DNA from 2 places in the Pseudomonas onubensis genome. Region 2 is predicted to be linked to the other one. Evidence: riboswitches for the same ligand, from Rfam matches in the RefSeq annotation. Region 2 holds a riboswitch; the other holds the start of a gene.
What was found. Region 2 has a riboswitch for cobalamin ahead of ACTD9P_RS19590 (ABC transporter substrate-binding protein). Riboswitches for the same ligand answer to the same signal wherever they lie in the genome.
Positions count from the first base shown of each region.

Region 1: it holds a riboswitch for cobalamin, as region 2 does, so the genes downstream of both, ACTD9P_RS18140 (CbtB domain-containing protein) here and ACTD9P_RS19590 (ABC transporter substrate-binding protein) in region 2, are expected to answer to the same signal.

Region 1 covers NZ_CBFHAZ010000056.1:262-15,325, forward strand. The annotation lists gene cobM (precorrin-4 C(11)-methyltransferase) at 1-553, opposite strand, end outside; gene ACTD9P_RS18130 (cobalamin biosynthesis protein) at 623-1,015, opposite strand; gene ACTD9P_RS18135 (CbtA family protein) at 1,012-1,713, opposite strand; gene ACTD9P_RS18140 (CbtB domain-containing protein) at 1,725-1,913, opposite strand; cobalamin riboswitch at 2,010-2,230, opposite strand; cobalamin riboswitch at 2,273-2,472, shown strand; gene cobW (cobalamin biosynthesis protein CobW) at 2,565-3,626, shown strand; gene cobN (cobaltochelatase subunit CobN) at 3,630-7,391, shown strand; gene ACTD9P_RS18155 (magnesium chelatase ATPase subunit I) at 7,437-8,435, shown strand; gene ACTD9P_RS18160 (vWA domain-containing protein) at 8,489-9,091, shown strand; gene ACTD9P_RS18165 (OspG family effector kinase) at 9,125-12,421, opposite strand; gene ACTD9P_RS18170 (non-ribosomal peptide synthetase) at 12,713-15,064, shown strand, end outside.
Region 2 covers NZ_CBFHAZ010000064.1:21,097-36,160, forward strand. The annotation lists gene ACTD9P_RS19515 (BPL-N domain-containing protein) at 1-536, shown strand, start outside; gene ACTD9P_RS19520 (ABC-three component system protein) at 788-1,618, shown strand; gene ACTD9P_RS19525 (ABC-three component system middle component 7) at 1,615-1,836, shown strand; gene ACTD9P_RS19530 (DUF2326 domain-containing protein) at 1,830-3,455, shown strand; gene ACTD9P_RS19535 (hypothetical protein) at 3,767-4,000, shown strand; gene ACTD9P_RS19540 (7(1) septoil knot domain-containing protein) at 4,076-4,375, shown strand; gene ACTD9P_RS19545 (DUF6124 family protein) at 4,413-4,652, opposite strand; gene ACTD9P_RS19550 (SEN1982 family lipoprotein) at 5,094-5,699, opposite strand; gene ACTD9P_RS19555 (nucleotidyltransferase family protein) at 5,827-6,396, shown strand; gene tspO (tryptophan-rich sensory protein TspO) at 6,455-6,895, shown strand; gene ACTD9P_RS19565 (alpha/beta hydrolase) at 6,895-7,836, shown strand; gene ACTD9P_RS19570 (GNAT family N-acetyltransferase) at 7,908-8,363, shown strand; gene ACTD9P_RS19575 (GNAT family N-acetyltransferase) at 8,363-8,848, shown strand; gene ACTD9P_RS19580 (ABC transporter ATP-binding protein) at 8,874-9,638, opposite strand; gene ACTD9P_RS19585 (FecCD family ABC transporter permease) at 9,635-10,639, opposite strand; gene ACTD9P_RS19590 (ABC transporter substrate-binding protein) at 10,636-11,646, opposite strand; cobalamin riboswitch at 11,763-11,956, opposite strand; gene ACTD9P_RS19595 (hypothetical protein) at 12,065-12,694, shown strand; gene ACTD9P_RS19600 (hypothetical protein) at 12,725-13,201, shown strand; gene ACTD9P_RS19605 (YciI family protein) at 13,344-13,736, shown strand; gene ACTD9P_RS19610 (aldehyde dehydrogenase family protein) at 14,081-15,064, opposite strand, start outside.

The DNA.
Region 1 (15,064 bases), on a different contig from region 2:
TTGGGCAGTCGGCGCCGTAGTGCGGCAGCAGTTCGGCGACGATCTTCTCCAGATGGTTGACCCCCAGGTGAATTGCCATCGTCGTGCCATGTTGCGCCAAACTGTCGAATGCCTCACCTGCCGGCATGCTGGTTTTATCGGCATAACGGGTCAGGATCACACTTTGGGCGATGTCGGGCAGTGTCAGCTCCGTCTCCAGCAACGCTGCGCAAGCCGACACCGCCGTCACCCCTGGGATGATCTGGAACGGTATGCCCAACTCACGCAAACAACGGATCTGCTCGCCAATCGCGCCATACAGGCTCGGGTCGCCGGAGTGCACGCGGGCCACATCCTGGCCGTTGGCGTGGGCTGTCTTGATCAGCTCAATGATCTGCTCCAGGTGCAATTCGGCGCTGTTGACCACCTGTTCGGCCTGATGACCTTGCAGTACCGCCGCCGGTACCAGGGAACCGGCATAGATGATCACCGGGCAACTACGGATCAGCCGTTGGCCCTTGACGGTGATCAATTCCGGGTCGCCGGGGCCTGCACCGATAAAGTAGACGGTCATGGAAGTTCCTGTTGAAAAACGGGCGAGCATGAAAGTTGCTCATGATCGAGGTGGGCAATTATCGGGATTTTAGTCGGCGCACGCCAATGCAAAGGTGGCCTGGGCGGTTTTTTTGCGCGTGATCAACAGGCGGGCAGGGCGATGCGACAACTGTTCAGCCAGGGCCAGTGCCGCGCTTTCGGCGATGCCATAGCAACCGGTATGCGCAAAAGCGACGGCTGACTTGTGGCTCAAACGCTGTGCAAAACCGGCCAATTGTTCTGCGCTGAAACACTGCAAAGGCAGTTCCAGCAGCCGGGCCAGGGCCAGCAGGCCGGGTTCAGCCTGTTTGCGATCAATACTTGCCAGCGCCGTGATGCGTTGGCGTTCAATCCCGGCGTCGGCGAGGGCTGCGTCAAACAGGCCGAGCAGGGCGTGAACATCACAACCCCGCTGGCAGCCCAGGCCGACCACCAGTGTCATGCCGAGTATTGGCCGTCGCGGTTACGGCGAAACAGCCACGCGCTGATCCAGCCCAAGGCCAGCCAGAAGGCGACGTTGGTCAGTTGCGAGGCGATCTTGAACTGCGCTTCCAGGGCTTCGGGTGCCAGCATCGAATGCACTTGCGGTTGCGGCGCGCCGATCACGTGGGGCACGGCCAGGATCGCCACGCCCAGCACCTTGAGCAGCCAGCTACGACCAAACACCAACAGTGCGATACCCGCAGCGGTAGAGGCTGCAGTGCCGATCCACCAGATCTGCCGTTGGGCCAGGTCGGCGGCTGCGGTGCCCGGCAATTCCGGCGGCAGGCCCAGGGTGGGCGCCAGTACAAAAGTTGCGTAACCGGCCAAGCCCCACAACAACCCTTGAGCCGTGCGGGTCGGCGCGCGCAAGGTGTAGAGGCCGGCCAGCATCAGTGCGAAACCGACCGCTACCACCAGGTTGCCGCCGGTGGTCGACAACACACGCTGCCAGCCATTTTCCGGCTCCCAGGCTTCGGCATCGTGGGTGTGGGCTGCGGCGCCAGCGGCGTGTTCGTGCGCCACTTCGGCGACCGGGGCCTTTTCAAAGGTTTCCGCCTGCAAAATCAGCGGGGCGACCCAGAAACTTTGCAGCAGGGTCAGCAACAGGGCAGCCAGCAGGCCAGTGAAACCTGCGGTTTGGGCAATACGCTTGATCATGTCGGCAGCCCTCAGTGGCACGGGAACGCGGCGCTGTGGCGGGTATCGTGGGCGGCGTTGTGCACGGCCTCAATATGCGAGAACCCGGCGAAGTACACCAGGCACGCGCCGAGGATCGACGCGCCGATGGCGGCGCTCAGGCGTTGGCTCAAGGTGGCGGTGCTGCTGGCGGTGTGCGAAGTGCTGCTGATGATCGACATGGCGCGTCCCTTCAGGGTTTCAGGGTGACACGAGCGCATGAAAACCCCGCGAGCCAGGCACGCAGGGTTCCGAACAGCGCCCGCCCACCGCGGGTTTGTTATCTGATTTTTCGGGCCGGTCTCCGGGCTTGCGAGGGGCGCTCTTGGGAGAAGAGGTGGGCCGTATCAAGCATCGCCTTCCCATGCCCTACAGGCACAGTGGTTGTGACGCATCGCTCGCTTACCGTTGCGGGGGCAGCACCGGACTCGTCATTACGCGATGACTCACCGGTTTCCCGTTTCACCCTGTGAAGGGCACCCGAAACAAGATGTGTAGGAGAGCATGGGCGGGCGACGGTAGTCAAATGCCGCGAGCCCCTGTAGCCTTGCACCTTCGAGGTTCTTCGGCCCACGCCGAAGCTAAGAAGGGAACGCGGTACAAGCCGCGGCTGCCCCCGCAACTGTGAAGGGTTTATCTGCCTGCCACGCCACTGCCATAACGGCGGGAAGGCGCAGCCAGCGCGGGTCGCAAGGCCTGCAAACCCCAAGCCAGGAGACCTGCCTCGTAACCGATTTTCTACTTAACCGGGCGGGGTGATCCGGTGACGAAATCCGCTGCTGCGCGCCGTCGCAGGGTCTATCGTCCCGTCTGCCCGCCCCCAAGGGCATCCGATGAAAACACTGGCCAAACTCCCCGTCACCATCGTTACCGGCTTCCTCGGTTCGGGTAAAACCACCTTGCTGCGCCATATGCTCGACAACGCCCAAGGCCGTCGCATCGCCGTGATCGTCAACGAGTTCGGCGAACTGGGCATTGACGGTGAGATCCTCAAGCAGTGCTCCATCGGTTGCACCGAAGAAGAAGCCAACGGCCGCGTTTACGAATTGGCCAACGGCTGCCTGTGCTGCACCGTGCAGGAAGAGTTCTTCCCGGTCATGCGCGAACTCGTGGCACGTCGCGGTGACCTCGACCATATCCTTATCGAAACCTCGGGCCTGGCCCTGCCAAAACCCTTGGTGCAAGCCTTCCAGTGGCCGGAAATCCGCAGCGCCTGCACGGTTGACGCGGTAATCACCGTGGTCGACAGCCCGGCCGTGGCCGCCGGCACCTTCGCCGCCTTCCCGGACCAGGTTGATGCCCAGCGCAAACTCGACCCGAACCTGGACCACGAATCGCCGCTGCACGAGCTGTTTGCCGACCAACTGGCCAGCGCCGACCTGGTGATCCTCAACAAATCCGACCTGATCAGCCCCGAAGACCTGGCCCGCGTGCGCCTGGAAGTCGCCGAGGAACTGCCGCCGGCGGTGAAGATCATTGAAGCCAGCAGCGGTCGTTTGCCGTTGGACGTGCTGATCGGCCTGGGCGCCGGTTCCGAAGAACACATCGACGGCCGCCACAGCCATCACGATCATCACCATGAAGGCGAAGACGATCACGACCACGATGCGTTCGACTCCATCTCCATCGACTTGCCGCAGGCCGACGAAGCACTGCTGCTCGACGCCCTGACCCAGTTGGTGGTGCAGCACGGCATCCTGCGCGTCAAAGGCTTCGCGGCGATCCCGAACAAGCCGATGCGTCTGCTGATCCAGGGTGTGGGCACGCGTTTCGACAAGCACTTCGACCGCGCCTGGGGCGCCGACGAAGCGCGCATCACACGCCTGGTGCTGATCGGCCAGGAACTGGACGCGGCGGGCCTTGAAGCGCAATTGCGCGCAGCGCTCAGCGTTTAACCCATGCACCTGCTCAGGACTCAGCCGGGCGGTTTCGTTTCGGACGACAATATTGCCGACCTTGGCCAAACCCCTGCCGAGCTGGTCATCCTGTGCAGCGGTGATTCCAGCCTTGCACTGTTGGCCGAGGCTGGCCAGCAGTTGCCGGACGACTACCCCAGTTTTCGCCTGGCCAACCCCATGCAGGTGCAGAACCACGCCTCGGTCGACCTTTACGTCGACGAGGTGCTGCGCCACGCCAAGGTCATCCTGATTTCGCTGCACGGCGGCATCGGCTACTGGCGCTACGGCATTGAGCGGCTGGTGGAGTTGGCCGAGCGCGGCGTGCAGTTGATTCTGGTGCCGGGCGATGATCGCCCCGACCCGGAACTCAGCGGCTTAAGCACCGTTGGCATGGCTGAGCGCGACCGCCTCTGGCACTTCCTGCGCCAGGGCGGTTTGGGCAATGCGCTGGATTTCTACCGTTGCCTGGCCAGCAGCCACCTGGGCCGCGACTACACCTGGGACGAGCCGCAAACCCTGGCGCGCACGGCCATTTATCACCCGTATAAACCCCACCCACGGCTGAACGACTGGCAGGCCGATTGGCACGCCGACTGGCCGGTGGCGGCGGTGTTGTTCTACCGCTCGCACTTGCAGGCGGCCAACACCGGTTTTATCGATGTGTTCTGCCAACGCTTGCAGGCGGCGGGCCTTAACCCGCTGCCGGTGGCGGTGGCCAGTTTAAAAGAGCCCGGCTGCCTGACGGTGGTCGAGGACTTGCTGGATGAAGTGCAGGCGGCGGTAATTTTGAACACCACCGGCTTTGCCCAGTCCAGCCCGGAAGCCCCGCACCTGCGCCCGTTTCGCCGCAATATCGCGGTGATCCAGGCGATCTGCGCGCAAGACAACCAGCCCGGCTGGGAGGCCAGCGAACAAGGCCTTGGCCCGCGTGACCTGGCCATGCACATTGCCTTGCCGGAGCTGGACGGGCGCATTATCAGCCGGCCCATCAGCTTTAAAGATTTAGCCTGGCGCAGCGAGCGCAGCCAATCCGACGTGGTGTGCTACCGCGCAGCGCCCGAGCGCATGGATTTTGTCGCTGAGCTGGCGCGGCGCTGGGTCGAACTGGCGCGGGTGCCGAATGCCGACAAACGCATCGCACTGATCCTCGCCAATTACCCGACCCGCGATGGCCGCATCGGCAATGGCGTAGGCCTGGACACCCCGGCGGCAGCGCTGAATATCCTGCGGGCGCTGCACGCCGAAGGTTACCCGGTGCCGAGTGAGTTGCCCGCCAGCGGCACGGCCTTGATCCATGAGCTGCTCGGCGGCGTCACCAACGACCTCGACAGCCTCGACCTGCGCCCGTGCCATCAAAGCCTGGGCCTGGACGACTACGAGGCGATGTTCCAGCGCTTGCCCGAGGCCAATCGGCAAGCCGTATTGGAACGCTGGGGCGCGCCGCACAACGACCCGATGTGCCGCGACGGGCGCATGATGATCGCCGGCCTGCGCCTGGGCCTGACCTTCGTCGGCATTCAGCCGGCACGCGGTTATCAGGTGGACCACAGCGCGGTGTACCACGACCCCGACCTGGTGCCGCCCCACGGCTACCTGGCGTTCTACTTCTGGTTGCGCCACACCTATGGCGCCCATGGCGTGATCCATGTGGGCAAGCACGGCAACCTTGAATGGCTGCCGGGCAAGGGTGTCGGGCTATCGCAACATTGCTGGCCGGATGCGCTGCTCGGGCCGTTGCCGAATATCTACCCGTTTATCGTCAATGACCCAGGCGAGGGCGCCCAGGCCAAGCGCCGCACCCAGGCGGTGATCATCGACCACTTGATGCCGCCGCTGACCCGCGCCGAAACCTACGGCCCGCTGCGTAACCTGGAGCTGTTGGCGGACGAGTACTACGAGGCGCAATTGCTCGACCCGCGCCGCGCCCTTGAGCTGCAAAAAGACATTCTCAAGCTGGTGCGCGAAACCCGTATCGACCAGGAACTGGAGCTGGATAACGACGCCGACGCGGCAGTCTGGCTGCCGCGCCTGGACACCTACCTGTGTGACTTGAAGGAATCGCAGATCCGCGACGGCCTGCATATCTTTGGCGAGTCGCCCGACGGCCGCCTGCGTATCGACACTTTGCTGGCCCTGCTGCGCATTCCCCGTGGCGATGGCCGTGGCCCGCAATCGAGCCTGCTGCGGGTGTTGGCCAAAGCCTTCGACCTGGGTTTCGACCCACTGGACTGTGCCTTGGCCGAACCCTGGACCGGGCGCCGCCCCGAGGTGTTGCAGAAGATCGATGCGCAGTTGTGGCGCACCGCCGGCGACACCCGTGAACGCCTGGAACTGTATGCCGCGCGACTGATCGAGCAGGCACTGGAAGGCCCGCTCGAACAGCTAGAAGAACCCGGTTGGGAGGACGTGAAGTCGGTGATCGAGAGCCTGCGCATTGTTGTCGCGCCGCGCCTCGACGCCTGTGGCCCCGCCGAAATGCGCGGCCTGCTGGATGCCCTCAGTGGTCGCTTCGTACCGGCTGGCCCCAGCGGTGCGCCAAGTCGTGGCCGCCTGGACGTGCTGCCCACCGGGCGTAATTTCTTCAGCGTGGATGTGCGCAACCTGCCCACCACCACGGCCTGGCGCATTGGCTTTCAATCCGCCAACCTGATCCTTGAGCGGCACTTGCAAGACCATGGCGACCACCTGCGCCAGCTCGGTCTGTCTGTATGGGGCACCGCCACCATGCGCACCGGTGGCGACGATATCGCCCAGGCCATGGCGCTGATGGGCGTGCGGCCGGTGTGGGCCACCGGCAGCCAGCGCGTGGATGACTTTGAAATCCTGCCGATCAGCCTGTTGGATCGCCCACGAGTGGATGTGACGCTGCGCGTGTCCGGGTTCTTCCGCGATGCCTTTGCCAACCTGATCCGCCTGTTCGACGCGGCGGTGCAGGCGGTGGCGGCGCTGGATGAGCCGGACGACATGAACCCGCTGGCGGCCAAGGTGCGCAGTGAGCGTGAAGCGCTGCTCGCGGCGGGCCTGGACGAGGCGGCGGCTGCGAAGCAGGCGGGCTGGCGCATCTTTGGCGCCAAACCCGGTGCCTATGGCGCGGGTGTGCAGGGCGCGATTGACGGCCGCCTGTGGCAAAGCCGCGAAGACCTGGCCGAGGTCTACCTGAACTGGGGCGGCTACGCCTATGGGGGTGCCGATGAAGGCACCGCTGCCCGCGAACAATTCGCCCAGCGCCTGAGCCAGGTGCAGGCGGTATTGCAAAACCAGGACAACCGCGAACACGACTTGCTCGATTCCAACGATTACTACCAGTTCCAGGGTGGCATGCTCGCCGCCGTGGAAACCCTGAGCGGCGACAAGGCCGCCAGCTACCATGGTGACCACAGCCAGCCGGACCTGCCGAAGATCCGCACCTTGAAGGAAGAGCTCAACCGGGTGATCCGCTCCCGCGCCGCCAACCCCAAGTGGATCGACGGGGTGAAACGCCACGGTTATAAAGGCGCATTCGAGATGGCGGCCACGGTGGACAACCTGTTCGCATTCGACGCCACCACCGCGCTGATCGACGATCACCAATACGCCTTGCTTGCCGACGCTTACCTGCTCGACGCCGACACCCGCGCCTTTGTGCAACAGCACAACCCGGCGGCACTGCGCGACATGACCGAACGCATGCTCGAAGCCCAGCAGCGCGGCATGTGGCAGGAGCCGGGCGCGTACCGCGAGGCGTTGGAAAACCTGTTGCTGGACATAGAAGAAGACAGCTGACCGATCGCTCGCCACAAGAAATAGCAGAATTTAAAGAGAGCAGGTATGACCGATATTCCCCATTTCCCGCTGTCCGCCGTGGTCGGCGCCGATGAGCTGAAACTGGCGCTGTGCCTGACCGCCATCGACCCGAAAATCGGCGGCGTGCTGATCGAAGGTCCGCGCGGCATGGCCAAGTCGACCCTGGCGCGTGGCCTGGCGGACCTGCTCGCCAGTGGCCAGTTCGTCACCCTGCCATTGGGCGCCACCGAAGAGCGCCTGGTCGGTACCCTGGACCTGGACGCCGCGCTGGGCGAGGGCCGCGCACAATTCTCCCCGGGCGTATTGGCCAAGGCCGATGGCGGCGTGTTGTATGTCGATGAAGTCAACTTGTTGCCTGATCATCTGGTCGACTTGCTGCTGGATGTGGCCGCCAGTGGCACCAACCTGATCGAGCGTGATGGCATCTCCCATCGCCATTCGGCGCGCTTTGTGCTGATCGGCACCATGAACCCGGAGGAGGGTGAGTTGCGCCCGCAACTGCTCGACCGCTTCGGCTTCAATGTGGCGCTGAGCGGGCAGACCCTGCCCAACGAGCGCGGGCAGATCATCCGGCGCCGCCTGGATTTCGACAGCGACCCGACTGCGTTCTGCAGCCAATGGGCTGAACCACAGGCGGCGCTGCGTGAGCGTTGCACCCAGGCGCGCCAGCGGCTCGACAACATTGAACTGGACGATCAGGCCCTGGCGCAGATCACCGAGCGTTGTTTTGCCGCCGGTGTCGATGGCTTGCGTGCCGACCTGGTCTGGTTGCGCGGCGCCCGTGCCCATGCTGCCTGGCGCGGCGCGGCTGCTATCGCCGAAGAAGATATTGAAGCGGTGGCTGAGTTCGCCTTGCGTCATCGCCGGCAACCGCAGTCAGCGTCGACAAGCCCGCCCGATCAAGGCCAGGCAGCAAAACCGTCTGACCCGACACCCGGCCAGGGCCAGTGGGGCGATATGCCCGCACCCGCATTGCCCACGGGCGCCCGCCGGGAAGTGCCCGCCTGGCCAAAAAAGCCCTAGGCATCCGCCCTCGACCTGACGCGGGGGCGGATGCACGACCCAAGGCAGGGCGACTGGAACACGGCAGGCACGGCAAGGCGCGCAGTGCCCAGCGTGGCGCGATCAATTGGCCGGGCACCTTGCTCGGTGGTCGCCCACACAGCCGTGAGGATCTGCTCTATCACCTGCGCAGCCGCGCGGCCCATGAGCTGTGGCTGGTGATTGTCGATGCCTCGGCGTCCACCCGCCGCCATGGCGCACTGAGCGACGCCAAAGGCCTGCTCGCCCAGCTGTTTGACGACGCCTATCGGCAACGCGCGCGCATGGCGTTATTGACCGCCAGCGGCCAATCGCCCAAGTGGCAGGTGCAGGGGCTCAAGGCTGCCCAAAGCTTGACCGGCTGGTTGGCACAGTTGGGTGCCGGGGGCGGCACACCGTTGCTGGCGGCGTTGTCCGAAGCCGGCCACTGGCTGCACGTGCGCCGCCAGCGTTACCCGGCCGAGCAGCAACGGCTGCTGGTGATCACCGATGGGCGGCTCAAAGATATCGCTGGGTTGCCCGTGCTCGATTGCCCTGGAGTACTGGTGGATATCGAGCGCGGCCCGATCAGGCTGGGCCGGGCTAGGCAGTTGGCGATGGCGTTGGGCGTGGACTATCTGCCGATCGATACGTTGTAAGGACTGAAACAACGCCGCCCAGCGACCGGATGTTTAAACCGGCGGACTTAACAAGTCATCAAAACTCTCAAGCATCTCCTCCTTTGCCATTTTGTAGATCCTCATCTCCATTTTATAAGTCCGGCTACCCGGTACGAGCTGCTCCGGCGGGAGTGACTGGATATCAATCGGATAGATTTTTTGGTCTTTGGCACTGTAGAGGAAGTTCTGCAGCACTAGATCCTGATGGAATATTCCCCTACTTTCCATGTCGATCAATGTCTGTTCAAGCAGACCTTTGACGTCAGCGGACAGGCTATGTTTACTGACTTTTGATAGCGGTACGCCGTCCAGCTTCCCCATCTTTATATAGGCGCGGCCGTCCTCAATGATGCTCGTCGCAAACCCATCCCCGTAATACCGGTTGAGCGCGTTCACTTCGGTGTCCAGGTCAATACCGGAAGGCCGTGAGGAGAGCAGACCAAAGTCTTTGTACACGTGTTTTCCGTCCAGGCTTTCGTAGACGACCGCCTCGGCGCCGCTGTCGATCTTGCGGCCAATGTCTGATTTGACCTGAGTCGGGAGTGCATCCTGTCGCGGTTGCTTGGCATCATTGTCTTGAGGCGGGCCGGGTCGCTTGCGAGACTGCGGCGCCAGGTAAATGTCCATTTCAGGATCCCAGTGCGGGTTCAATGGTGGCTCCAGTGTGATTCCACCGGGCGCACCCAACCGTTGCCATTGATCACCCTGGATATGCTGGAGGAGCAATTCGGTTTGCCGATTGTTGTGATACACCCGCGCCTGCACGCCGCCGCCTTCTGTGCGCGAGACCTGTCGAACCTCATAGACCGCTGTTTTACCGCTGCTGTCGGTATGGCGGATATACGACAGGTGCCCGTCGGCTGCGACATACACGCCCTGACTATTGCGTGTAAGCCCGGCGATGCGGGATTCGGGCACACTGAGATGACCAAACAGCGCATAGCTCAGATCTTGCCGCCCGGCATTGCGTGCCGTCTCCACGTTCCCCGCCACAGCCTGGGTCGCGACCGTGAAATCGTCGAGCGGGCTGCCATACGGTCGCATTGTATTGGTATCAAATGAATACCAATGGCCGTTCTTGAGTACCGCAGCGCTTTCCACCGTCCGGCCAGCTACCTTGAGGCTGCCGGTTGCCGCAGCGTCATACTGCTTGCTGATCGCCTTCAACAGGTCGTAGCTGCCGGTAGCGCCTCTGAGCTCGTTCACTGCTTTGACGCCTTTGGACAGCAGAAACAGACCAGCACTGCCCGCAAACTTGACCAGATCACCCACGCCACCCACGGGGTTGAGTACGTCGATGGCCGCCACGCCAACCACCTTGGCGACCTGCAATGCCTTGCCGGCGGTGGACAGCAGAGAACGGCCGACCTTGAGCAGTTTTCCTGCGGTTGCGGTGCCGGCGGTCAAAAAGCCGAAAACATCCAGTAAGAGATCGACTGCGCCCGCGCCATGCTGGCCGTTCTGAAAATTGACAATGGCGGACCTGAACGGAATCAGGTTTAACAAAAACTCGCTCAACTGCGCGTTCGCCTTGTCCAGGGCCGTCTGCCCGCGCGCCTGCTGTTTGATAACAGGATCGTCAAGGTCCAGGTGCTCGACAAACGCCGAGGCGATCACCTGGGATCGAGCGCTGGTAAAACTATTCCAGGGTGAGTCATTCAGCGGGCGTTCACGCTCCAGGCTCTGTGCTGCATCCGCCGGGGTGAACACTTTGGTGGTAAAAACGGTGTTGGCGTTCCTGGTTTCCTTAACCCTTGCGCTGTACAGGCTCGTCGTTTCAATCACACCCTTGTTGAAGTCGATGACATAGGCCTGTCGGTTGGCACCGCGCTGCGTCTTGACCAGCAGGCCCGGGTTATTTGGGCCATGGGTATTATTGAAATGACCATCCATGACGTATGAGCCTTCCTGGAAAAAACTGACTTTTCCAAACTCGAAGTTCTTTCGATCCTCAAATGGCAGTTGCGAGATCATGTGCCTGACCGTGGTATTGACCGCGGCTTTTTTATCCTTGACGGCGGCGCTGAATTGCCTTTCGAATTCAGCCGGCACGCCAAACTGCGGGTTTGCGTTCAACAGCGTTAACACCCCGCGCAATGCATCGGACTTGAGCGAGCTGCTGGGTTCATGTGCCTTGAAGGGCCTGGGTTCCAGCCAGTCGATCATGGCGATATCCAATAGCGAAAGTGTGCCCCGTTCAATCGCCACGTAATGTTGATCAACAGAAAATATTTTTTCCTGGAAGAACCCGCCGAGGTCGCCAAATCGCGCCTTGAGTGCGGCCAGTGCGATCGCCTCACGCGTGGGTAATCCTTTGTCCAGTGCCTCAGAGGCCGTGAGCCGGGTGTGGAGCTGCGCGTTGAAGTGGGTTCTTACCGATTCAAGTTGGGCGGGAGGGTAGTTGTCATCGGGTGTTTTGGTGAGTATTCCATTCGCAATCGCCCAATCGAGCAGCGCCGTCGCTTGTGCCGTTTGGCTGATCGCCGGGTCCGCCCGCTGAGCCTGTTCAGCCGCGCTCATGACTTGGGCAAACGTCATGCCGGGGACTTTGCCCGGTGTCTGCGCCTCAATCGTCATGGCGGCAATCGTCAGACTGGCCCATGCCTGGCTGCCGATTTTTACCGTCGGGGGAATGTCTTTGATCAGAAACTGCGGCGCCGATCTGGCCAGCAACAGGTAAGCACCGACGCTCGCCAGCGCCGCGCTGGTTCTGCCGGTGCGGCTTAAATGGTTGGCCAGGTTGTCCACGACCGTAGACGCATGCCGCCCGCCCTGTGTATCAGGGGCCAGATCGAAGCCGGCGACGGTGTTGCGAGCGGGCGCGGTAATCGACTCAGGGTCCATCTGCAATGCGATTGCCGCCAGCAGGTAATCCGTCACGCTGCTATCACTGTCGATGCCTTGCATGCTCTGTTGCAGGGCTTTGCCCATCAGTTGCCCTTGCGGCGAGCCGACCAGCGCTTCGAGGATCTTGGCAGGGTCGTTCCCCGCGCCTGCCGGGAGCGGCTGGCGATAACGCAGGAACTCCAGAACGCCGCCTTTGGTTTGCATCACCAACGGCTGCTCGCCCAGCGCGTGTTGGTGGTTCAACGTAAGAAGGCGCAAGCGCCGCTGTTCGTCGGTATCCAAAGGGATCGGCCAGGACAACGCGCCTCCCAGACTACCCAGAGGGGGCTTCGTGGTGCCGGCGGACACGTTACTGGCGCTGCTGTGGAGGTCGACTGGGTTGCCGGTTACAGACTCTGCCTTTGGGCTGCTCTCGAGTGGCAGGGGCTGGGTACGCAGCGGCAGGTGAGCGATGGTCGTCATGAGGTTCAGGTCCTGGGTAGAGACGCGTATTTGACGCCTCTGGGTGCCGGAATCGGGTGCGCGGGTTCCACCCTGACTGTTAGGCCATATGTCTGCGTAGAGAGCCGCTTTGTCCCCGCTTCCCATGTCACCCCCTGCCTGCCAAATCCCTTAATTTTCCAAGCCTGCCGCAAGCCACCCCAGGCCCCCGGCTGCGCCCGCGTTTTCTTTCCGGCGCCCAGCACACCCGCTTCAAACGGCAGCTGAATACGGACGTTCTCCTCAACCGTGACTTATCAGGCAGGTTACCCCATGCAGTTCAGTGAATTATTGGCAGCGATTTCCACCCATGCGATCCGTCTTCAATTGGAGGAAGGCGACCTGATTATCCTCGGCGATGACCAAGCCCTGGATGACGCGCTGTGGGATCAACTGATCGCGCACAAACCCCAACTGCTTGCCTTTGTGGCTGAACACGGGGGTGACTGGCTCAGCCCGGCCTACCGCATTACCCCGGACATGCTGGCACTGGTCACACTCGACCAGCCCGCCATCGACCGTATTGTCGCCGCCATCCCCGGAGGCGCTGCGAATGTGCAGGATATCTACCCGCTGGCGCCGCTGCAGGAAGGCATGCTGTACCACCACCTGTCGGCGCAGCAGGGTGACCCCTACGTGTTGCACGCGCAGTTTGTATTCGACAGCCGCGCGCGCCTCGATGCGTTTGCCGAGGCGCTGCAATGGGTGATCGACCGCCATGACATCCTGCGCACTTCCATGGCCTGGGAGCGTCTGGACGAACCGCTGCAAGTGGTGTGGCGCAAGGCAACCCTGGCCTGCGAAGAAGCGCATTTTACCGACGGCGACCGCCTGGCGCAGTTGCTCGCCCGCTATGACGCCCGCAGCTACCGCATGGACCTGGGCCAGGCACCGTTGCTGCGCCTGGTTTACGCCAATGACCCGGCCAACCAGCGCGTGGTGGCGATGCTGTTGTTCCACCACACCATCCTCGACCACACCGCGCTGGATGTGGTGCGCCATGAGATCCAACGGTATCTGGCCGGTGAGCAAGCCCAGGCTGCTGAGCCGGTGGCGTTTCGCAGCTATATCGCCCAGGTGCGCCATGGCGTCAGTGAACAGGCGCATCAGGCGTTCTTTCGCGACATGCTGGCGGATATCGATGCGCCAACCTTGCCTTTCGGCCTGCAGGATGTGCAAGGCGATGGGCACGGCATCGATGAAGTGCGCGTGCCCGTCGACAGCAGCCTGAGCCGGCGCCTGCGCAGCCTGGCGCGGCCGTTGGGCGTCAGCGTGGCGAGCATCATGCACCTGGCCCTGGCACGCGTACTGGGCGTGGTGTCCGGGCGCGATGCCGTGGTGTTCGGCACGGTGATGCTCGGCCGCATGGGCGCCGGCGATGGCGGTGAACGCGCGCTGGGTATGTTTATCAACACCTTGCCGCTGCGCGTGGATGTAGGCGAGCAGGGCGTGCGCGCCGGGGTCAAGGCCACCCACGAACGCCTCACCACCTTGCTCAATCACGAGCATGCATCCCTGGCGTTGGCCCAACGTTGCAGCGGTGTGGCGGCGCCGACACCGCTGTTCAGTGCGATGCTCAACTACCGTCACAGTGCCGCCACCGACATGGCGGCGGTGATCGAGGTGGCCGAAGGCATCCAGGTGCTGGGCGCCGAAGAGCGCACCAACTACCCGCTGACAGTCAACGTCGACGACCTGGGTGAAGACTTTGCGCTGACGGTGATGGTCGATGCGTCCATCGGCGCGCAACAGGTCGCCGGTTACCTGCACACAGCCCTGCATAGCCTGGCCGAGGCCCTGGAACAGCGACCGGATATGCCGCTCTGCGGCCTGAATATCCTGCCTGACACCGAACGTCACCATCTGCTGCACCGCCTCAATCAAAGCCCCGCGCACTACCGCGACACCGTCCTGATTCACGCGCAAGTCGAAGCCCACGCCGCCGCTCAACCCAACGCCATCGCCCTGCGTTTCGACACCCAGCGCATCACTTACCGCCAACTCAACGAACGCGCCAACCAGGTCGCCCACCGCCTGCTGGCCCAGGGCATTCGCGCCGATGACCGCGTGGCGATCTGCGTGGAACGTGGCCCGGAAATGATCATCGGCCTGCTCGGCATCCTCAAGGCCGGCGCCGGTTATGTGCCCATCGACCCGGCTTACCCGCTGGAGCGCATCGCCTTTACCCTGGCCGATAGCGCGCCATTGGCGGTGTTGGTGCAAGCCAACACCCAACATCTGGTCGGTGATTTGACCCGCATCGACCTCAACAACCTGCGCGCAGAATCCATCGTCAACCCGCGCGTCGCGCTCAGCCCGGCCCACCTCGCCTATGTGATCTACACCTCCGGCTCCACCGGCCTGCCCAAAGGCGTGATGATCGAACACCGCCAGGTGGCGCGGCTGTTCACCGCCACCGAGCATTGGTTTGGCTTTAACGCCAACGATGTGTGGGCGCTGTTCCATTCCTTCGCGTTCGACTTCTCGGTCTGGGAAATCTGGGGCGCGCTGATGCACGGCGGCCAGTTGTTGATCGTGCCGCAACTGGTCAGCCGCTCGCCGGATGAGTGCTACGCGCTGATCTGCGACGCCGGTGTGAGCATCCTCAACCAGACGCCCAGCGCA
Region 2 (15,064 bases):
ACATCACCCCGCAAAACCTTGCGCGGTATGACCTCTATGTTCAGCCGGGCGGTGGGCAGGATATTCCGGCTGCGCTCGACAGCTTCGGTGATGCACGCGTGGACGCCATTCGAGAGTACGTGGCCAAGGGCGGGCGCTACCTGGGGTTATGCATGGGCGCTTATCTTGCCGATAACAGCAACTTCGGGTTGATAACCCAGGACCTCGACTCCGAAGCCGGGCGGCCGGGGTTTGAAGTGCGCGGGATTGAAGACGCAGCGGTGCGGGTGGTGTGGGATGGCAAGCCGGACAGTGTGTTCTATCAGGATGGGCCGTACTTTCCCAAGGCTGATGGGCGCGCGCCGTATACGGTGATCGCGACTTATCGCAATGGCGATGTGGCGGCGGCGCGGTATCGGTATGAGAAGGGCGTGGTGGTGCTGAGCGGGCCGCATCCGGAGGCGGGGAAGGAGTGGTTTGAGAATGCGGGGATTGCGGTGAGTGAGATGCCGAAGGGGGAGTTGTTTGGGGTGTTGGTGGGGAGGGTTGGGGAGTAATTTTTGTGTTTATGCTTGTAGGGTGGTTGCTGGTTAAGGAGTGTGGCTTTCGGCCAGTAGCAGGCATTCGCAAGACAGTTTTCGTAAGGCTTCCGTGTCCGCCACAAGTATCGTAAAAGTGGTCAGAAACCACCCCGAATAACCCAGCGTTGGCTGCTCTCGACACGGGCGCAAAGCCGTGAGGACCAAGCCAGAGCTAATTCTGAAACATAGGGGGCAGCACGTAGAGGCCTTTGACCGAGTGAGAGACTATGTCTAGCGATCTCATTCCGCTATCATCCGCTCCAGCTTCTTTTGCTCGCTTCGTTCTCAAGGATCAGAGCATGCCCACGAACAAACGCAAGAGTTTCTCCGAAAACATCAATATCATGTTAGTTGGTGAGGTTTCGGCCAAATGTCCTAAATGTCGAAAGCCCCTAATGTACGAGAAGGCCAAGACATCAAATAAAAAATATGAACTTGCACATATCTATCCACTAAATCCTAAGCCTAAAGAGTTAGGGCTTCTCAAAGATGAATTCAGGCTACACGAAAACGTGGATCACCCGGACAATCTCATCGCTCTTTGCATTCTTTGTCATACTGAATTCGACAATCCACGGACAGTTGATGGTTACAGGGAAATGGTCGCGTTAAAGCAGTCAATCATTGAACGTAACCGTCAGTTCAAGCTCATGGATGAGTACGCCATTGAGAACGAAATTGCGAAAATTATTGATGCGCTTGAAGATGTATCAGATGTGGATGTCGAGCTGAGTCTTGAGCCAAAAGAACTCAGCACGAAGATCAATGACACCATGACGCGTCTAACAAAGAACCGCATCAAGGAAAATGTCAGCAATTATTTTTCTTTCGTGCGTAAAAAGTTACAGCTGGTGGAAGCAGAGTCTCCGGACTCATCGACTATGATTTCTCTTCAAGTAAAAACTTACTATTTGCTACAAAGGAAGCAAACACAGAACCAACAAGTAATATTCAAGAATATCGTAGATTGGATTTGTCATCGCTCTGGTTCTGACTCCAATGAAGCCTCGGAAATTATCGCGTCATTTTTTATTCAAAACTGCGAGATTTTTGAATGATCACGCCAAATAAATTTGTATCATTCGCAGAATCGTCTTTGGGCCATGCAGAAAAGGTGCACGCCTCCGTCGAGCAACCCATATCGCTTGGGGAACTGTACAAAAAAACGTCTTCAAGTATAGGTTCCATCGAGCTGTTTCTCTACGCCATAGAAATCCTACATCTTAGCAATATTCTCCAGGTAAACCTCACGACAGGGATTGTTTCAAGATGCTGACCTATATCGACTGCGAGTGGTTCACTGAAAAGCGCATCGCCTTCAAGGAAAAATTAAACATTGTCGTGGGCGATCGCGCCAACTCCAACTCGATTGGCAAGTCAACACTTCTGAAAATCATCGATTTCGTTTGTGGCGGTGACACGCTGATAACCCATAGCAAAGATGTTCCCGAAACACTGGGGCATCACAGCTACATATTCAAGCTTCAATTAGATAAAGGCTATATTTTTGAAAGAAACACCGGCACCCCTACGCTTCTGCATCTTCATGAATCCGATGGTTCCAAGCTCGAACTTAGCATCTCAGCCTATCTAGGCTTCTTGCGACTTCACTACACCAACAGCATTGAAGACCTGAGTTTCCGATCCGTAGTGTCTATGGTTACGCGAGTTTGGGGGCGTGACAACCTAGACGTAAGGAGGCCTCTCCATAATTTCAACCAGGAAAGCGGGTCCCAGTGCATTGATTGGCTGATTAAAGTTTTCAAACGGTTTAGTCCACTGGCAGACATGTCGATACGGCAGGCCAGTTTGCTAGCTGGGCAAAAGTCCCTCAATGCGGCGGCAAAACAAAGCATCATTCCCAAAATCACCAAGACGAAATACAATAAAAATACTGAAGATATTGCGCTCCAGAAAGGCCGCTTGGACAAAATCAGAACTGAAATCTCCAGCTTGGCGATTTCTATCAATGAGTTGATTGACGAAGCCGTTCTAGAGCAAAAAACTCAAAAAAATCAATTGCTCGAAATAAAGATGTCTATCTCTAGCGAGCTTGAGCGAGTCAGAGCCAATCTTGAGGACAATAAAAATATCTCCAAGCGAAGCTTCCAACCGCTGCTTGAAATCATTCCGTCGCTCAACCTAGAAAAACTAGACAGCATTGAGTCTTTTCATAATGGCTTGACTCGTATACTTCGCAAGGAAATTAAAGCAAAAGAGCAAGAGTTGTCCGAACAGTTAGGAATTGTTGATGCCCAGATTTTCACATGCAACGCAGCCATCGCCAAGGCGTTGAAAAACTCTGGCAACGCTGCTTTTATTGTCGACTCGGTAATTGATATCTCCTTGGAACTTTCCAGCCTTACCAAGGAAAACGAGTTGTATGAAAAATTTACTGATATCAAAAGAATAATCAAAAATCTTAAAGTCAGCCTGAAAGAACAAAAAATAGTCATATTGTCAGATATTGAAGGCAGCCTGAACAAAGACATCAAGGGTTTAGTGAACTTCATCTACGGAGAGGTCCGAGCTTCACCTGAACTTGAACTCATGCCGGAAAAATACAGCTATGAAATACCCAAGGATACCGGCACAGGCAAAGCTTATTCGAACCTAATCCTTCTAGACACCTCGTTGCTAAGGCATACCACTATTCCATTCTTGGTTCACGATTCAATTTTATTTAAAAACGTCGAAAACAAAGCGATTGAAAACATACTTCATGTGTACCAGTCTCTGAGTCAGCAAAGCTTCATTTCGCTCGACGGAGAAATCGTAGAATCAACCTCGGCAAAGACACTCGTCGAATCATGCGCCGTACTGTACCTGAACGCCGAGAAGCTTCTTTACACCGTGGACTGGCGCAAAGAGAAAGACAACAACCCAGTCGACTGACTCAAAAATTGCTCTACATGGCAGTCGCACAACCCTGCTGCCATGAGTCGCAAAGCGTCGCTCCGTCCCCCTATTAAATTGGTCTCCATCGTCCTAGGCTTTGTACGAAAAGCTGGCGAGCGACGTTCAGACAAGTACGCCGCACCGACGTGATAGCTCAGCAATGGAGCGCGTTGACCATCTGTGAGATTTCACCGATTGGATTGTCGCCTCTGGCCGAAACCACCCCCTTTCCACGCTAACCGGTCTACCATGGCACCCCCCGGCAGTGGTCCATGCGCTCCCGATCATTTTTTTATCAAGGTATCGCCATGTCCATCGACCAAATCTCCCTCCCCAAAGGCGTAGGCCCTCACGCCACCAAACTGCTTGACGCCATCACCGGCGCTTCCACCCACGAAGAACTCAACCGCGCTGGCGGCAAAGCCGAAGGGTTTGTACTGGGCCTGGAATCCACCAAAGCCATCAAGAGCCAGATTGCCGAATCCTTGTATGTGGCTTACGACGATGCGGCGAGCAACCGTGCGGGTGAGTTGAAGGGTTAAGCACCCGGCACTACAGGAAGTTGCGCGCGCAGGGCGTTAGACTGGGCGCCTTTTATTGCTCAGGATGAGGCTGCCATGTTCAAAGTTGCTCTCGCGTCGCTGCTGCTGGCGTGTGCCTTCGGCGCTCAAGCTGATACGACTGTTGATGTGTCGAAGATTTACGGCAATATCAAGTTCGTCAGTAGCTTCCCGGACTATAAGGTCAAGGTAGTAAACAGTTTCCCTGACCTTAAGGTAAAACAGGTGAGCAGTTTTCCCGATTCGGCCGGCAAGTGGAAAACAGTCGAGAGCTTCCCTGACTACAAGATCCAGATTGTTGACTCCTTTCCTGACTTCACCATTCAGTACGTTGATTCGTTCCCTGGAGTTAATTGAAGGCAGCGCCATCAGCGGCGCTGCCTTAGGCTATTTATCAGCCAGGGCAAGGCGCCTCACGGTCGAGCAATTTGGCCGTGAGCAGCACGCCCAGTTCGCTTAGTTGGTGGATGGCGAGGGCGATGTCGCGGTGTTTGCCGCACAGGTCTTCGGACAGGTCGAGCAGTAGTGTGCTGACGCTGGTGAAGGTTTCGTAGCTGTTGGTGATGAGGGTTTCGGTGCTGGCGTCGGGGACGACGGTGAAGAGGGTGGTTGAGTCAGTTTTTGCTTGAGTCATAACGATATCCTGGTTTTGGCCGCCATCTTTTCGCTACTAAACGAAAAGGTGGCAGCTGTGCGCAGGTTAGTAGACCGGTGGATATCAAAGCCGGCGCGCCCGAGGACGCCCTACGCACAGCCACCATCAAGCACAGACGCAATGTCTGATTGATGAAGCTCATGCACTTTTCAATACCCAACTCAGGCTACTAAACCCGATCACTGAACATTCAGCGACCGAGCCACCTTAGAGACGGCCACCTCAGCACACAAGCTGGCGGATTCTGACGCACGCGTAGGCAATGGAGCAAGGTGGTGCAGGGCATTACATCATCTGTGGTGAGGGAACTTGCTACCGCTGGACCGGGATGGTGCTCCAGTGCGAGGTGTTCTCACTATTTTGGGGCCGCTGCGCAGCCCAGCGGGAGCAAGCTCCCTCGCCACAGGTGAGCTGTACTGGTCAGTAGGCCTGGTTCACCCCAACCCCACGCATGATCGAAAACCGTGGGTCGATCAGCTTTAGCGTTTGCTCACCCTTCAAGCGGCCCACTACCACGGTGTAGGTTTTGGGCACTTCGGAGAGGTTTTCCGGGTTGCGGGCCAGTTTTTCAATCGCCGGGGTGTTGGCCCAGTCGGCGATGGTTTTCTGGCGGATGTCCACGGTCACCACCCAGGATTTATCCACGGCGGCGCCCATCGGGTTGGGGTTGGCGGCGATGTTCTGGATCTTGGCGATTTCATAGCCTTGGGCGTAGCAAAAGCCGGACTCTTGCTGCACGTAGGCGGCGCGGCCGTTGTCGGTGAGGCTGTAGGTGTTGGCGCTTTTGGCCAGCAGACCGGCGTCGGTCAGCGCATCGAAGGCCGGTTGGTTGGCGCTGGAGGTGCCGCTCATGGCGCTGTCACTCAGGGTCACCGGGAAGCGGTTGAACATCGCCGCCTTGATGCAGGAAGCGCCTTCCAGCTTGGGTTGCATCGCGGCTTGAATGTCGGCGTCCGACGGGCTGTCGCTGCAGGCGGTGAGCAGCAAAGCGGCGGTGGTGATGAGGGCCATTTCTCTGATTCGCATCGTTTTATCCTTGACGATTGGTGGCGGGCGGGCAAAGTGTATAGAAACATTGCTGTCACGAAACCCTCCCCGCCGTCGTGTAGGTTCGGTGACTTGAGCCACCCTGAATACACAAGGAATGCCCACCATGACATTGACCGTCAAAACCCTGCTCGACCTGGCCATGGCCAACCCCATCAACGCCGAAATCACCGCGCGCCTGCCCGACCTTGGTGTGGAGCAGTGCATGCTTACGGCGGGCTGCCTGTTCCAGGCCGTCTGGAACCATCAGTCAAACTTGCCTGCGGCTCAGGGCGTAAAGGACTACGACGTCTTTTACTTCGACACCGATCTGTCCTACGAAGCTGAGGACAAAGTGATCCGCGCCGCCGCGCGGTTGTTTGAGGATTTGGGCGTCAGTGTCGAGGTCAAGAACCAGGCGCGGGTGCATCTTTGGTACGGCGAGCGCTTTGGTCGGCCTTATCCACAGTTGCACTCGGCTAAACAAGGCGTGGACCGTTATCTGGTGGCCGGCACGTGCATCGGGCTGGAGATCGACACGGGCGAGGTGTATGCACCCTATGGGTTAGCGGATGTGGAGCAGGGCGTGTTGCGGATTAACCCGCTGCACCCCGAGCCTGAGTTGTTCGCCGCCAAGGCCCGCAGTTATCAGGCGCGCTGGCCTTGGCTCACGATCGTTTCGCCGGATGATTTGTGAACTTTTACCGGTTGCTGACGCGTCCTATGTTGAAATGAACCCTGAGAGTGGATAGCCCATGATCTTTCTGATTTTCCTCATCGCCTGCGGCGCGGCCGCCAGTACCGGCGTCATTTTCAAGCCCGGCCAGTGGTATGAAAGCCTGGTCAAACCCAGCTTCACCCCACCCAATTGGTTGTTTCCGGTGGCCTGGACGGTTATCTACCTGCTGCTCGCCTGGGCGGGCTATCGCCTGACGATGATTCCCGGCAGCCAATTGGCCTTGGGCTTGTGGGCGGCGCAGATTGCGCTGAACACGCTGTGGACGCCGGTGTTTTTCGGCGCGCATAACATCGTGGCCGGGATGGTGGTGATTGTGCTGCTGTGGCTGGTGGTGGCGGCGTTGGTGGTGATGGCGTTGCGGTTGGACTTGATCACCGGCTTGATCCTGTTCCCGTACCTGGCGTGGCTGAGTGTGGCGGCGGCGTTGAATTTCTCGATTTTGCGTAATAACCGCTGATGGCTCATAAACGCTGGCCCGCGAGCGAGGCTGAGCTGGCCCAGATGCGCCAGTTCAATAAAAAGCTGGCCTGGCTGCCGCGTTTCAAAATCCGCAACCGCGTCACGCCGCGTTTGATCCAGGCCCTGTTGCGGGTCAGCCAAGCGATAAAGAAAGCGCCGGTGGCCGAAACCCGATGGGGCGGCTCGGTGCCCGTGCGCATCCTGCGGCCCGAGGGGAAAACCCAAGGCGTGGTGCTGGATATCCACGGCGGCGGCTGGGTGATCGGCAATGCGCAGATGGATGACGACTTGAACCTGGGCATGGTGCAGGCGTGCAGCGTGGCGGTGGTGTCGGTGGATTACCGGCTGGCGGTGGACACGCCGGTTGAGGGGCTGATAGAGGATTGCCTGAATGCCGCGCGCTGGCTGCTCGGCAGTGATGAGTTTGCCGATTTGCCGGTGTTCGTCGTGGGTGAATCTGCCGGTGGGCATCTGGCGGCGGCAACCTTGCTGGCACTTAAGCAATGGCCTGAATTGCTCAAGCGTGTGAGCGGTGCGGTGTTGTACTACGGCGTATACGACTTGACCGGCACACCGAGCGTGCGCACGGCGGGGCCAGAGACATTGTTGCTGGACGGACCGGGAATGGTTGAAGCGCTGCGCATGCTGACGCCGGGCTTGAGTGATGAAGAACGCCGGCAGCCGCCGTTGTCGCCGTTGTATGGCGACTTCACTGGGCTGCCACCTGCGTTAATGTTTGTAGGGGAGTTGGACCCGCTTAAAGACGACACGCTGCTGATCGCCGAACGCTGGGGCATAGCGGCAGAGGTGCAAGCCCATCTGTTACCGGAATCTGCCCATGGGTTTATTCATTTTCCGGTGGCGATGGCGCAGGCAGTGCTTGCCCATAGCCGCGCGTGGATCACGGCTCACATTAAGGTGCAGGCCGCTCAGGACTAGATGAAACCCCCTTTTTTTCACAGCGTCGGTCATCTCAAGCCTTCTTGTCGTCAGTTACCAAGGGCAGTGCGATGTGCGACTTACACGTGACGCTCAGGCTGGCTATCGTCACCGACCTGCCACTGATTTACCGCGGCGAGTTGGCCTACATCCAATGTTGGGAGCCGGCTCACGAGTCCGCATGGCGGCTGCACTTGGAGCAAAACCTGGCCGTGTGGGTCGAGAATTTTGACCGGCTGACAGTGGCAACGCTGGAGGGGCGGTTTGCGGGTTATTCGTTATGGATGCCCGACGCCGATTCTGCCGAGCTTTGCACCATCAGCGTCAGCGAGGCGTACCGGCGTAAGGGCATAGGTCGTGTGTTGCTGGAAGCTTATGCGGTTGCGGCCAAGCGTAGCGGCTTCACGCAACTGCGCTTGAGCGTGCGGGCGGATAACCCGGCCAGGCTGATGTATGAGCAGGCAGGTTTTGTGTGCGTCGGGACGGGCTCCAATGCCTACCTTCTCTACCAGCGAGCGTGCGGGTAATGAACATTCACGCGGTCACCGCTGCCGATATTCCCCAGGTGCTGACCTTTGTGCTGCAAGCGCGTGCCGAGCTTTTCCCTAAGCTCAGCGAAGCGGCGATGCCTGACGACTTGGCGCAATTTGAATCCACCTACCTTGAGGGCGGCGGGCAATTTCTGATCGCGCGTGCAGATGACCAGATCGTCGCGGCGATCGGCTACTTGCCTTATGACGGCCGTTTCCCTCGATTGAATTACCAGGGGTTTAAAACGGTGGAAGTCGTGCGCCTGTTTGTGCGCCCGGCTTTTCGGCGCTTTGGCCTGGCGGGCAGGTTGTATCGCGCGTTAGAGGCGAAGGCAAAGGCGGATGGGGTGGCGGTGGTTTACCTGCACACCCATCCGTTTTTGCCGGGTGCGATTGATTTTTGGCGGTGGCAGGGCTTTGAGGTCATCGACGTCGACGCCGACCCGGTGTGGCAGACGACGCATATGCAGCGGTATTTATAGATCAAGCCAGCTCCCACAGAGTCAGTTAAATTGGGCGCAATCGCAGGATTTGCGCACCATCAAACGGGTCTGTCAGGTAATGCGCCTGTACCCCGAATGTCTCCTGCAACCGCTGCGGTGTCAGCACTTCCAGCGGCTTGCCCAATGCCACCAGGCAGCCGTGATCCAGTACCGCCAAACGATCACAGGTCAGCGCCTGGTTCAGGTCATGCAGCGCAATCAAGGTGGTCACTGGCAGTGCCTGCACGCCTTTCAAAATCGCCAGCTGATGTTGGATATCCAGGTGATTGGTCGGCTCATCCAGCAACAAGATCTGCGGTCGTTGCGCCAATGCGCGGGCGATGTGCACGCGTTGGCGCTCGCCGCCAGAGAGGCTGCGCCAGGCGCGTTGGCCCAGGTGGGTGGCGTCCACATCATGCAGCGCCTGGCGCACGATGGCATCGTCTTCGGCAGACCACGGGCTCAGTGCCGACAGCCAGGGCGTGCGGCCCAGGGCCACGGCGTCGAAGACGCGGATGGCATCGTCGGTGTCGGCCTGTTGTTCCACCACGGCCAATTGCTGCGCGATGCTACGGCGCGACAGGCTGCCCAGGCGCTGGCCGCCCAGCAACACCTCGCCCGACGCAGGTACACGCAACCCGGCGAGCAGTTTGAGCAAGGTAGATTTGCCCGAGCCATTCGGCCCAACAATGCCCAAGGTTTCACCTGGCTGAACTTCAAGGTGAATATCGCGCAGTAACTGCGCTTCGCGCGCTTTAAAGCCCAGGCCGGTGCAACTGAGTACCGTCATCGCGCATTCCTCCGGCCAATCAGGATCAGCGCAAACACTGGCGCGCCGACCAGCGCCGTGACCACACCGACCGGAATCACCTGGCCCTTGATCAAGGTGCGCGACAGCACATCCGCCGCAATCAGAAACAACGCGCCGCCCAGCGCACTGGCCGGCAGCAAGCGCGAATGCCCGGTGCCCAGCAGCAGGCGCACGGCGTGGGGAATCACCAGCCCGACAAAACCGATGGAGCCGACAATCGACACCATCACCGCCGTCACCAACGCCGCGCAACCGACCAGCACAAACTGCACACGCCGCACCGCAATACCCAGTGAAGCCGCCGAGTCGGTGCCGAAGGTGAACGCATCCAGCGCACGCCGATGCCACAAACACACTGCCAAGCCTGCGACCGCTACCGGCACCGCCAGCCATACCGAGGGCCAGCGCACGCCGCTGAGGTTGCCCAACAGCCAGAACATGATGCCGCGTGCCTGTTCGGAACTGGCGGACTTGGTGATCAGGAACGCGGTGAGGGCATTGAACAGCTGCGAGCCGGCGATGCCGGCGAGGATGATCTGGCCGGTGCCGCTGACTGAGCCGCTGGCCCGTGCCAGCAATATCACCAGCGCAAATGCCGCCATGGCACCGACAAACGCGCCGGCTGACAGCGAGATCAAACCGCCGCCCACGCCCATCAACGCCACTAACACTGCGCCGGTCGAGGCGCCGGCACTGATGCCCAGCAGGTACGGATCGGCCAACGGGTTGCGCAGCAGCGACTGCAAAATCACTCCACAGGTGGCCAGCCCTGCGCCACAGGCGGCGGCGACCAGCGCCCGTGTCAGGCGGTAGTTCCACACCACGCCTTCGTCGATCGGGTCGAGCACGTAACCGGCGGCCCACAGTTTGTTGGCGAGCACCTGCAACACCACCTGCGGTTCGATCGCGGTTTCGCCGATGGCGGTGCCGGCGAGCACGGCCATCAGCAACACGGCGAGGGCGAGTAGGGTACGGGTCATTTGGGCAGGTCGTAGCCGTCGATGGCGCTTGCCAGTTGTTCCAGGCCATCGAACATACGGATGCTGGCCTGCAACGCCAGGGCGTCAATAATGATGATGCGGTTGTTTTTCACCGCGTCCATGTTGCGGGTCACCGGGTCGCTGCGCAGGAAGGCGAGTTTCTTTTCATGGTCGTCGGCGGGGTAGCGGCGGCGGTCCATGCGCGCAATTACCAGGAAGGTCGGGTTGGCCTTGGCGATGGTTTCCCAACCGACGGCAGGCCATTCTTCGTCGGACTGCACCACGTTGCGCAGGCCGAGGGTTTGCAGCATGAATTCGGGAATGCCCTTGTGGCCTGCCACGTACGGGTCGGCAGCCATTTCGCTGCTGGAGAACCACACCAGCGCGCTGGCATGCTTGAGGCCTTTGCCTTGCGCGGTGGCGACCGACTTGGCCAGGCGTGCCTTGAGTTCGTCATTCAACTGTTGGCCGCGCGCTTGCACGTCGAAAATCTCGGCCAACTGGCTGATGCTTTTATAGATCGTGTCGATGCGAAACGGCTCCAGCCGCGTGCCGTCAGCGCCCACCAGGTTGTCCTTGCCTTCGCAGTCGGAGGGCAGCACGTAGGTGGGAATCTTCAGTTCATGGAATTGCTCGCGGGTACCGACCACGCCTTGCGGGCCGACCACCCATTCCAGTTCGGCGGCCACCAGTTGCGGGCGTTTGGCGATCACGGCTTCGAAGCTCGGTTCGTTGTCGGCCAGGCGCGCGATCTTGTCGTTCTGCGCCTTGAACTGCGGCAATACGCTGTTGAACCACAGCGAGGTGCCGACCACTTTGTCCGCAACGCCCAGGGCGTAAAGCATCTCGGTGGCGGCCTGGCCGATGGTCACGCTGCGTGTCGGGGCTTGCTGGAAGGTGACACTGCTGCCGCAGTTTTCGACCGTCAGCGGGTAGTGAGTCGGCGTGGCGTGGGCCAGGGCACAAAAGCCCAGGCCAGTGATCAGGGCCGAAACGCGTAGCAGCATGGGGCAATCTCCGAGTGAACCGTACATGAAAACAGGGCAGGTACGGCTCGGAAACACACCTTTGAACGCTGCAGGTTTGCAGGGCACGGATGTCCTTCCCGGACACCCCGCCGGTTAGTGATAACGCTTTGCCGGCAGGTCTCCTGACTGATGCGTCGTCGCCTCGCTCCGGCCTTCCCGGACGTGGTCCAGTGGCAGTGGGGAGCAGGCTCGGCACCTACAGTTGCGGGGGCAGTTTCGATTGGCGCGATGGTCAGCGCTTCGAATTCCCTATTAGTCCCGTTTGGGAACCGGCGCGGTATGGTAGTTCATCGCGTGGTTCAGTGGGAGCTTGATCAGCAATGGGCTGAAATACGATACTGGCCTAGTGATGTCATTCGCCGCGCCTTTTCGATTCGTCCTTGCTCATGGAGAGCTTATGCCTTTTCGCCACGTCCTCGTTTTGACCCAGCTGTGCACTGTGTTGCTGTTGGGTGGTTGCGCCCAGTCAGTTTCTCCACCGCCACCCGCTGCGTCGGTGCCCCTCGAGCCATTGGGGCAGGTGCTGCCTTCGAACCCGGCGCGAACGGGCTGGATCGACCAGATCATCACGCAAGACCCTGTGGTGATCTCGTCGCAAAAGCCCGTCCTCAAACCGGCGCTGGATAACGACGCGCGCATTGCCAAATTGCGTAAACAAGACGGTGGTGTGCTGCCCGAGGGGTATTGGGCGCTCTACAAGCAGAACCTGGAAGCGATGCAGTACGACTTGAACCACCAGCACGACGCGGCCCGTGCCGAATACCTGAACACCTACCGAGATGAGTTGAGCCGCTTGAGCGACGTGACACTTCAAACCATGGCCACTGCGCCCCAGGCGCTGGATGCCCACACCCGAGGCCAGTTAAGCGCACGCCTGAGTGACCGCACCGCGGCCTATATCACCACCAGCAACCAGTCGTTCCGGGCGGCCACCGATGCCCACATCAACCGCATGGCCTTGATGGATCGCCAATACGATGTCTGCGCACGCCAGCCGGATTGCTGGGATGCGCCGGTCAAGCACTAGCCTCGATACGTCATACACAGGGAGCCGGCAATGAATGCTGATCAATGGATTGTTTTGTTCGAGCAGGCCTTTCGTGAAATGGGCGAGAAACTCGAACAGGTACTGCAATTGAACAGTTGCCGCGAGCACTGGATTCAGGCCGAAATCAGTTTGTATGCCTGGTTCAAGCAGGAGCTCAGCATCTGGACCGATTTGCCGATTGGCGAGCGGCGCAAAGCCGACCTGTATGCCCTGGACGACAGCGGTTCAACAAGCATGGTCGCTGAAATCAAGTGCTTGGGCGACATATCCCAAGCCAAGTGCCTGGAGGGCGACTGGTCGGTAAGGGCTGATGTCGAGCGGTTGCGTTCATTCGAATGCCCGGCCCGGTTGTTTGTGCTGGTGATTGCCAAAGGTGAACGTGAGACCAACACCGGGCGGCGCCTTCGCGGGGATGAGTGGGTGGATGGGCGTGAATGCGTCAATATAGACTTGGGGTTTGCCTTGATCCGCCTGTGGGCGCTCTGACTCAGATGCATGCCTGCCGGGCATAAGTCTTATGCCTGCGACTGGCCTACCGCTCGCCCTCAGGGTTGGGGAATGCTTCGTGGCCAATGCTGCAGGTGAAAAAGGCCTGTGCCGCCACGTCGACAGTCCTACGGGTACAAACATGCAAACAAACCGGGTAACGCGCGAGCAAGTGCTTGAGGCGAGTAAGGGCATGCTGCAAAAGCAGTTCTATGTGGTGTTTTCAACGCCAACCGATGGGCTTGGCCCGGTGATGCAGAACTTGCCGATTCACCTTGAGCATCAATGCAAGATCGAGCGCGACGGTATCCTGGTCGCTGCCGGGCCGCATTGGAGTGACGATGAGCAGTATTGGGATGGCGACGGCATGTTTGTGATTCGTGCAACGTCGATTGAGCATGCCAAGGCCATTGCCGCAGAGGACCCGATGCATCAGTGCGGTGCGCGCAGGTTTTCGATTCGGCCGTGGTTGGTGAATGAGGGGCGGTTGAATTTGAAGGTCGATTTTTCTACCGGCAAGGTCACGGTGGACTAATCCACATACACAGCAGATCCAGGGTGGGAGCTGGCTTGAGTGGGAGCTGGCTTGCCTGCGATTGCAGCGTGTCAGCCAAGGATTTGTCACTGATGCACCGCTATCGCAGGCAAGCCCGCTCCCACAGTTGAAGGGGTGTTGCCGGGTTTATTTGTGACCCAGCCACACCGTCTGCGCATTGCAGAATTCACGCACATCCACAAACACCGAAGATCAACGGTGGGAGCCGGCTTGGGTGGGAGCGGGCTTGCTCGCGAATGCAGTCTGCCAGTCGACAAATTTGCCAACTGACACACCGCCTTCGCGAGCAAGCCCGCTCCCACAGTTGAAGGATGTTGCCTGGTTTATTTGCGATCCAGCCACACGGTCTGTGCGTTGCAGAATTCACGCACACCAAAGTGCGACAGTTCGCGGCCGAAGCCACTCTTTTTCACCCCACCGAACGCTACGCGCGGGTCGGACACGCTGAATGCGTTGACGAAGATACCGCCGGTTTCCAGTTGGTTGGCGATCTCCCGTGCTTTTGCCGAGTCGGTGGTGAAGATGCTCGCCGTCAGGCCAAATTCGCTGTCATTGGCCAGCGCTACCGCGTGGTCGGCATCGCGGGCGGTAATGATCGAGGCCACGGGGCCAAACAGTTCCTGTTTGAACGAGGTCATCTGGTCGGTGACATTGGCCAGTACGGTCGGCTCGTAGTAGTTGCCAGCGCCGGCGACTTTATTGCCACCGAGCAGCAAAGTCGCGCCTTCTTCCAGGGTGGCCTGGACTTGCCCGTGCAGCTCATCACGCAGGTCGAAACGCGCCATCGGGCCGACGTAGGTGTCGGTCGACGTCGGGTCGCCCATCACCAGGTTGCGGCTGGCTTCGAGGAACTTGGCGGTGAAGGCTTCCACCACGCCTGCTTCGATGATCAGGCGCTTGGCGGCGGCGCAGACTTGGCCGCTGTTCTGGAAACGCCCGATCACGGCCGCTTGAACGGCGGCGTCGAGGTCGGCGTCGTTGAGCACGATAAACGGGTCGGAGCCGCCCAGCTCCAGCACGCATTTTTTCAGCGCAGCACCGGCTTGGGAGCCGATGGCGATACCGGCACGCACGCTGCCGGTGAGGGTGACGGCGGCGATGCGTGGGTCGGCGATGGCCTTGGACACGCCGTCGTTGGTCACGTTGACCACTTCAAAAATGCCTTCGGCAAAACCGGCTTTCTGGAACGCTTGCTGGATCAGGTAGGCGCTGCCCATCACATTCGGCGCGTGTTTGAGCACGTATGTGTTGCCGGCCAGCAAGGTCGGCACGGCGCCGCGCAGCACTTGCCATACCGGGAAGTTCCA